Regions from separate parts of the Gilliamella sp. W8145 genome, predicted to be linked through region 2. Evidence: riboswitches for the same ligand, from Rfam matches in the RefSeq annotation. Region 2 holds a riboswitch; the other holds the start of a gene.

Region 1 (4,206 bases), 580 kb from region 2:
TAAACCCGTTTTAAGCGTTTTGGCTGTTAATAAGGCCAGTTTCAATCTGCTAACTTTTAAACTTTCATTTTCTGCGGCCAAAATAGGGCAGTGTTCATAAAAACTTGAAAATAGGGTAGCGATATCATACAGATACGCACAAAGAACATGTGGCGTACCTTCGGCGGCAACAGTTGTGATTGTTTCATCAAATTGATTCAAACGAATTGCTAATACGCGTTCCTTTTCAGTACCTAAATCGATATGACCATCTAGATTGTCTTCATTGATATTTGATTTTTTAAATACTGAAAGTACACGGGTATAGGCATACTGTAAATAAGGCGCTGTATTGCCTTCAAATGACAGCATATTATCCCAATCAAATACATAATCAGTCGTTCTATTTTTGGATAGATCAGCATATTTAACCGCACCAATGGCAACTGCATCAACCACTTGAGCCAGCTCGGTATCAGAAAGATCAGGATTTTTGCTTTTAATTAATGTTGCTGCTCGCTCAGTTGCTTCATCGAGTAAATCATTTAGTTTAACGGTATCACCTGAACGCGTTTTAAATGGTTTACCATCTTTACCTAACATCATACCAAACATATGATGTTCAAGTTTTAAAGATTCTGGGACATATTTTGCTTTATGCACAATCGCCCAAACTTGTTCTAAATGTTGGTGTTGGCGTGAATCGGTATAATATAAAATACGATCCGCGTGTAGCGTTTCATAACGGTATTTTGCACAGGCAATATCGGTTGTTGCATAAAGATAACCACCATCTCGTTTTTGGATGATAACACCCATTGGTTCGCCTTCTTTATTTTTATACTCATCTAAAAACACAACGATAGCGCCTTCACTTTCAACGGCTAATTTTTTCTGTTTAAGATCGGCAACAATGCCCGGAAGCATACTGTTATAGATACTTTCACCCATGGTATCTTCTAGTGAAAGTGTGACATTGAGTCGTTTATATGTGGCAATATTTTGCGTCATGGTAATATCAACCAGTTTTCGCCACATTTCACGGCAATACTCATCACCACCTTGAAGCTTAACGACATAATTACGGGCTTTTTCAGCAAAGACTTCATCTTCGTCATAATGTTTTTTTGCTGCACGATAAAAAGATTCTAGATCCGATAGATCCATATCGTTGGCCTGTTCGTTTTGCATTTTTTCAAGGTAAGCGATTAACATACCAAATTGCGTTCCCCAATCACCAACGTGATTAGCTCGAATCACATTGTGGCCAAGAAAATTTAAGACTCTAACACTCGCATCACCAATAATCGTTGAGCGTAAATGACCAACATGCATCTCTTTTGCTACGTTTGGTGCTGAGTAATCAACCACAATAGTTTGTGGTTTAGCCGGTAAGGTGATATTCAATTTATCGCTACTTAATGCTACTTCGTTCTGCTCGGCAATCCAACTATTTTTTAAAAAGATATTAATAAAACCCGGTCCAGCAATTTCTACTTTATCGGCAATATCTTCAATATCCAGATGTTGTAATACTTTTTCTGCCAATGCGCGTGGTGGCATACCCAATTTTTTAGCGGTAGCCATGATACCATTTGCTTGATAGTCACCAAATTGAACTTTGGCTGATTGCTTGATTAAAGCATCACAGTTTTTATCTGCACCAGCCATAATCATTGCTTGCGAAACTCGTTGCGTTAATAGTTGTTGAATGTTCACATTGTACCTAATCAATAATCATAAAATGAGGCATATAATACCGACAAACACAACAATTGTCACTGATTGCCTGTAATCTTACCTTGTTTTAATTTGTCTAAATTTGTATTTATCAACACATCGCCTGTTTACAATTCTATTTGCTACCACTAAACTACTCATCGTTCTCAACGGGGTGCCCTGAAGGGCTGAGAGTGTCAGAAAAACTGACATAACTCGTCGAACCTGAACTGGATAATGCCAGCGGAGGGATTTGAGTTATTATATCTGCTCAAACCTTTTGTCTTTTACACATTACTTTGGAGGCAAAATGTTTCGTAAAAACTTTTTACTATCTGTTATATTTTCATTTTCACTATTTAGTCATCTAGCTAATGCACAACAACCAACTCTAACCGTTTATAGTTACAATTCATTTATGTCACAGTGGGGGCCGGGTGAAACAATTAAAAAAGGCTTCGAAGCGCAATGTCATTGCCAACTTGATGTTGTCACATTGGGAGATGGCGTATCTGTTTTAAATCGCATTCGCCTTGAAGGCGACAAAACAAATGCTGATGTTATTTTAGGATTAGATAACAATCTATTAGCACAAGCCAAGCAAGCGGATATTTTAATTCCGCATCAAATTAGTAAACCCGATAACCTCAATACCGATTGGTGGGATGATAGTTTTATTCCTTACGATTTTGGCTATTTCGCTTTTATCTATAATCAAGATAAGATTAAAAATCCTCCTCATTCATTACATGAATTGGTCGAAAACCAAGCTAATTGGAAAATCATTTATCAAGATCCTAGAACCAGCACTCCAGGACTAGGTTTATTGTTTTGGATGAAAAAGGTCTATGGTGACGAGGCGGCAAATGCATGGCAACAAGTGGCTAAACATACGGTCACAGTAACTAAAGGTTGGAGTGAAGCCTATGGTATGTTCTTAAAAGATGAGGCGGATTTGGTATTAAGTTATAGCACATCGCCGATAGCACATATTATTAATGAAAATAATCATAACTACGCCGCCGCGATTTTTGCTGAAGGTCACTATCGCCAAGTCGAAGTGGCTGGCATCATTAAATATAGCCAAGAAGCTGATTTAGCTCGACAATTTTTACGTTACTTGCTAACACCTGAGATACAACGTCAATTTGCTGAAAAAAATGTGATGTATCCAATTATTAAAACCGATCTACCCGATGCTTATAAGCAAATTAATACCATTGATAAATCGCTAGAATTTACACCGGAAGAGATTGAAAAACATCAAAAAGGTTGGATTCGTGAGTGGCAGTCAGCAATAAGTAAATAGTTAAGTATTATTAATGTTAAAATTCAGATCGTTATTACCAGGTATCAGTGCTGCTAGTTTAATTTTAATCATATTAAGTTCAGCACTTCTCGCTATCTGGAAATTTGCCTTGCAGTCAGGAAATTTAAGCATCTATTTTGATAGTTACATATTGCATATTATATGGATAACTTTTTACCAAGCTGTATTGTCGACATTATTATCACTAATCGCAGCCATATTAATGGCTAAGGCATTATCTTTAGTGGATTTTAAAGGTAAAAAGTTGTTATTGAAGATGATGCCTATTACCTTTATATTACCAACACTAGTTGTTGTGACTGGTTTACTATCGGTTTACGGGCGACAAGGTTTATTATCAAGTATCTGCCAAATATTACACATACCATTCTCATTTTCAATTTATGGTTTACACGGCATTTTATTGGCACATGTATTTCTGAATTTCCCTTATGCCTGCTGTCTATTTTATCAAACCTTACAAAGCGTACCTATTGAACAAAAACATTTAGCTGCGCAATTAAATTTTAGCAATGTAACTTTTTTTAAAATTATTGAATGGCCATTACTGCGTAGACAAATATTACCTATGGCGGCATTAATTTTTATGTTATGTTTTTCAAGTTTTGCCATTGTTTTAGCATTAGGTGGCGGGCCTAAATATACCACGCTTGAAGTTGCTATTTATCAAGCAATTCGTGATTTTGATCTGTTACAAGCAGCATTACTTGCCTGTTTACAACTAGTTTGTTGTATTGCCTTCATTGGATTAATGCAAAAGATAAACAGAATCGATAAAAAATTAACGGTAAACTTTACTCAAACAGACTATCGTTTACCTTTACCCAAAGGATTAAAAATTGTTAGTTCAGTGCTAATTTTGATCGGTGGATTATTTATATTGTTACCTATGCTGACTATCCTGTTTCAAGGTATCTATTTCTTTCAATTCTCATTGTTGACCTTTTCATTACAGCAAGCTTTACTTTTTTCAATCATTATTGCTTTTGGTTCATCAATTATTGCCATGATACTGGGGTTACTATTACTTTGGACCAATAGTCGATTACTGATAAATAGACAACCTCGATTGAGTAATGGACTATTATTAATTGCATCACTTATTCTAGCCATATCAAGTATGGTATTGGCATCAGGATTATTTTTATTACTATTTGACTATAGTAATAATGCCATTT
Region 2 (4,206 bases):
TCAAATTTTTTATATTCGCTGAGTTTCGGACGTTTTGTTATTTGGTGGCTATTTTTAAATGGCGATTACGTCCGAGTAAAGAGGGTTTACGCAACTATTCTTTACCAACTCTTGCAGCGACCACGCAAGTGGTCACTAGGTGACTGCATTCCGCCTGCGTTCGCTATTAACGCACCGGGGGTGATTTGTTCCTGACAAAACACAGCCTTGCCAAACATCCTTGTTTGCCATGCTAATTTCACTCAGTTATCAGCACGTTGCTAAGGTCGTTAAATAAAACACACCAAACTGATTGGCTAACAATAAACTTTTATGTTTAGTGTAAGCTGATTTAATAACTAAGTGGTCCTGACACTAATTATTAGCAATAGATAAAAGATAATTAGTTTGTAAAAACATCATAAATAGTTATTAGTAAAAATATATTTTAGAAGTAATTGAGATAGTTTTTGATCTTTAGTTTAAGCCAGTTAACTAAACTTGCATATTTCTGCTTTCTAGTTTAATTTAACAACACAAATTTTTTTATATTTCGAGACTAAACATGACAATATCATTTAAAGAGCAGCAACAACGAATCAATTTTGTTAAACAATTTTTTGCCGAGCAATTAGCAAATAATCTATCATTAATTGAAGTTCAAGCACCAATATTGAGTCAAATTGGTGATGGCGTTCAAGATAATTTGTCAGGTACCGAAAAAGCCGTTCAAGTTAATATTAAAAGTATTCCTAATGCACAATTCGAAGTTGTTCATTCACTAGCTAAATGGAAACGTAAAACGTTAAGTCAGCACAATTTTCCTGTTGGTGAAGGCATTTATACTAATATGAAGGCTCTGCGCCCGGATGAAGATAAACTTTCGCCTATTCACTCTGTTTATGTTGATCAATGGGATTGGGAAAAAGTGATTCGTCCCGAAGATCGCAATTTAGCTTATTTAAAACAAACGGTTGAAAAAATTTATAGTGCGATTAAAGCGACTGAAAAAGCAGTCTCTGAAAAATATCATTTATCACGTTTTTTACCCGAAACAATTACCTTTATGGATAGTGAACAGCTGTTAAAACGTTATCCAAATTTATCACCGAAAGAGCGTGAAAATGCAATTACCAAAGAGTTAGGCGCCGTATTTTTAATTGGTATTGGTGGTGAATTATCAAATAATGAAAAACATGATGTACGTGCTCCTGATTATGATGATTGGAGTAGTGATAATGAAATGGGTTCAAAAGGCTTAAATGGTGACATTTTAGTTTGGAATCCTGTGCTAAATAGTGGTTTTGAAATCTCATCAATGGGAGTCCGTGTCGATCCAGAAACCTTAAAACGACAATTAAAACTGACTAATAATGAAGATCGCCTTCAATATGCATGGCATAAAGCATTAGCTAATGGTGATTTTTTACAAACAATTGGTGGTGGAATTGGCCAATCACGATTAACCATGTTACTTTTACAGCAACAACATATTGGCCAAGTACAAGCAAGTGTTTGGGACGATGCCACCAAACAAGATTATTCAAAACTACTTTAGTTTAAACATTGTTTAAATATAGTTCAAATTCAGCATACTTTACCCAGAGTGGTAAAGTATGCTTATTATTTAAATACTTTTATCTAATCCCATTTGCCAGAAACCAATTTCAAGTTTAGTTGCTTGCCTGAATAATTTTGTTAAATGTTCAATGCGACTAGCATCTAAATTTACTAAGCGCTGATCAATCCACGCAATTTCATTTTGCATTGTTTGTTGGAATTCCTTACTAGCATACATGTTAACCCAACTGTTATATCTATTGTTGTTAGCATCATACCAATGTTGTTTGGTTAGCCAATCAGCAATCATACCGTAACCAATTAAACAAGGCGCTAATACAATATGCAAATCTAATATATCCCCATGTAATCCGACATCCAATACATAACCCGTATATTCACTATTTGCTTTGGCTTCAGTTAATAGGTTAAGTTCGTTCTCAGTTATTTGCCACTTTTTACAATATTCAATATGTAAGTCTAGTTCAACTTCAACAATTGCTTTCAAGTTATTTAAAGATTGTTTGATTTCAGCCAGATCATGACTTTTATACACTGCTAATCCCCATGCTCAGGAAAAATTGATAAGGAAAAGATAAGCTTGTTTTAAATAGTGTTGAAAGTAGGCAACATCTATTGTACCTTTACCTAATTTTTGAATAAACTCATGTTAAATATAGTTATTCCAATCATTTTGGCATGATTGAATAAGTGAATAAAATGACGACATGACGACTCCTTTTTATAAAAATTAGTAATTAAGGAGTACAACAGACTTGCAGAAAAGCGTGTTTTATACTCCCTTCGTCGGTACTAACCGAATCAGGTTCAACGGGTATAATCTCAGCCTAAGGCACCCCGGATAAATACAGATGAATAATAGCTCAGAAAATAACTAACAATTTTTGTAAAAATAATAGTTTATTAGCCGTTACTATTTATTCAAATGTTCTTCATTAACTAACCGATAGATCTTCTATAACTGTAGCTAATAATCAGTAATTATTCTGTCTTCGAGTCAATTTGCTGATTATCTTCTGAAGATGGCGCTACTATTTCTTGTTGAGAAGATTTCTCTAATTCAGCTTTTTCGGCTTGCTGATTAGAAATTGAAGACTCTTGTTGTTTTGCTTCAGTTGTTACCGAATTATCTTGTGAACGAATATATACAATCTTTTGTTGACCTCGGTCACACGATCCGACAATTTTACCTGCAACGCCTTGCTCAGCTTGTTCTGATGGAACTAAATTTAATTGAAAACTGTTTTCATCAACACCATTGTTTTTGATTTTCTCAGCGATACTGGCACTAATTTCTTCACAATTAGAAGCAGCGGCAACCATTGGAAGACCTAACAATAAAACCACGACTAACTTTTTCATACCCTTTCCTATAAATTATAAATAATAAGTCTTGTTGCATTGTAAAACGATTGATAAAACTGTCCATATCGTTATAAGCAATATGATAAATAAATTTTATCAATTTATTAATGAAGTTAGCACAAGATTCTAACCGATTAATCTTGCTTATGCTGGCTTTCAAGTACTTTCAATTTATCTAAAACCCAACAGCGAATATCGGCTAATTCAGTTTCAGACAATCGATTAACAAAATCTCTTTTTTCATGAAGTTGTTTACGATCTTCATCAGTCAAAACAACCCCTTTTAAATTTAATAATACTTCTTTACGGTACATAGAATAGATAAAATCTTTTATTAAATCGTCAGAAAGATTAATGTTAGTCATTTTGATTTCCTTATTTTATATCTTTAACGCTCATACGATTAAGTCGACATCTAAATTAATAACATCACCACTCAATATAAAAGAGTATTAAAAAATAAACTCTGTTTAATAAACAGCCGGATCTCCAATATAATCGAATCGCAAATAGATGACAATGATTGAATCAAATAACACAAACAAAACTTTTTCATTTATTCAAAACTAACTTGTGAATTATTCACTTAATTATTTGATAAGTATTTAACAAACCTGTTGATAACTCTATAACTGATTGATATTTATTAATTTAACTTCAAGGTTAAAATTTAATCTGCAATATAAAAACCTATTTTTGAAAATAAATACTCTATATTTGTCAACAGAAATCATCTAACAATTTGATAAAATTTTGATAAAAAAATACAGCATAAGGTTTAAATTATGCTGTATTGAAATAATACAAAGAAGTATAACAATATATTTACAATGCCGTAAAAAACGCAATTAAACCAAACAAAACACCAGGGGAATTAGCTATAGCAATCGGCCAATCTTTTTTAGGTTGTAATAATCCATAACAAACCCATAATGAACAGTTAATTGCTGCTGCTAATGGTTGAGTTGGATTGGTTTTAAAACCATGAAGATTGTCGATAATTTGTGGGATATATGACACATACATGCCTAATGATGCAATCGTTGCAACGACGCCTAAATAATGGAAAGCTTTAGGGGAAAGATTCAAGATCAACCTGCCTGCTTAAATGTGAATGGAGAAATTAATCTATCATAGATAATCAGCGAATTAAACCTTGTCCTACCTAGCTTTTAGACAATTTTATGTAAATAAAATGATAAAAAATAACTGGCAAAATTAGTAATATTTTGAAAATAAAAAATAAAAAAATTTACTTTGGTTTGCCAAATTGCTTTGCTG

The links. Region 2 has a riboswitch for thiamine pyrophosphate ahead of H3T80_RS01835 (TenA family protein). Riboswitches for the same ligand answer to the same signal wherever they lie in the genome.
Region 1: linked by a shared signal. The riboswitch ahead of thiB (thiamine ABC transporter substrate binding subunit) and the one ahead of H3T80_RS01835 (TenA family protein) in region 2 are both predicted to bind thiamine pyrophosphate.

The regions. Positions count from the first base shown of each region.
Region 1 is NZ_JACFRC010000001.1:995,872-1,000,077, reverse strand. It holds gene argS (arginine--tRNA ligase) at 1-1,698, opposite strand, end outside; TPP riboswitch at 1,860-1,968, shown strand; gene thiB (thiamine ABC transporter substrate binding subunit) at 2,009-3,007, shown strand; gene thiP (thiamine/thiamine pyrophosphate ABC transporter permease) at 3,021-4,206, shown strand, end outside.
Region 2 is NZ_JACFRC010000001.1:416,984-421,189, reverse strand. It holds gene asnA (aspartate--ammonia ligase) at 545-1,537, shown strand; partial or broken gene H3T80_RS01835 (TenA family protein) at 1,607-2,200, opposite strand; TPP riboswitch at 2,321-2,410, opposite strand; gene H3T80_RS01825 (DUF1161 domain-containing protein) at 2,542-2,922, opposite strand; gene H3T80_RS01820 (hypothetical protein) at 3,060-3,290, opposite strand; gene H3T80_RS01815 (SemiSWEET family transporter) at 3,751-4,014, opposite strand.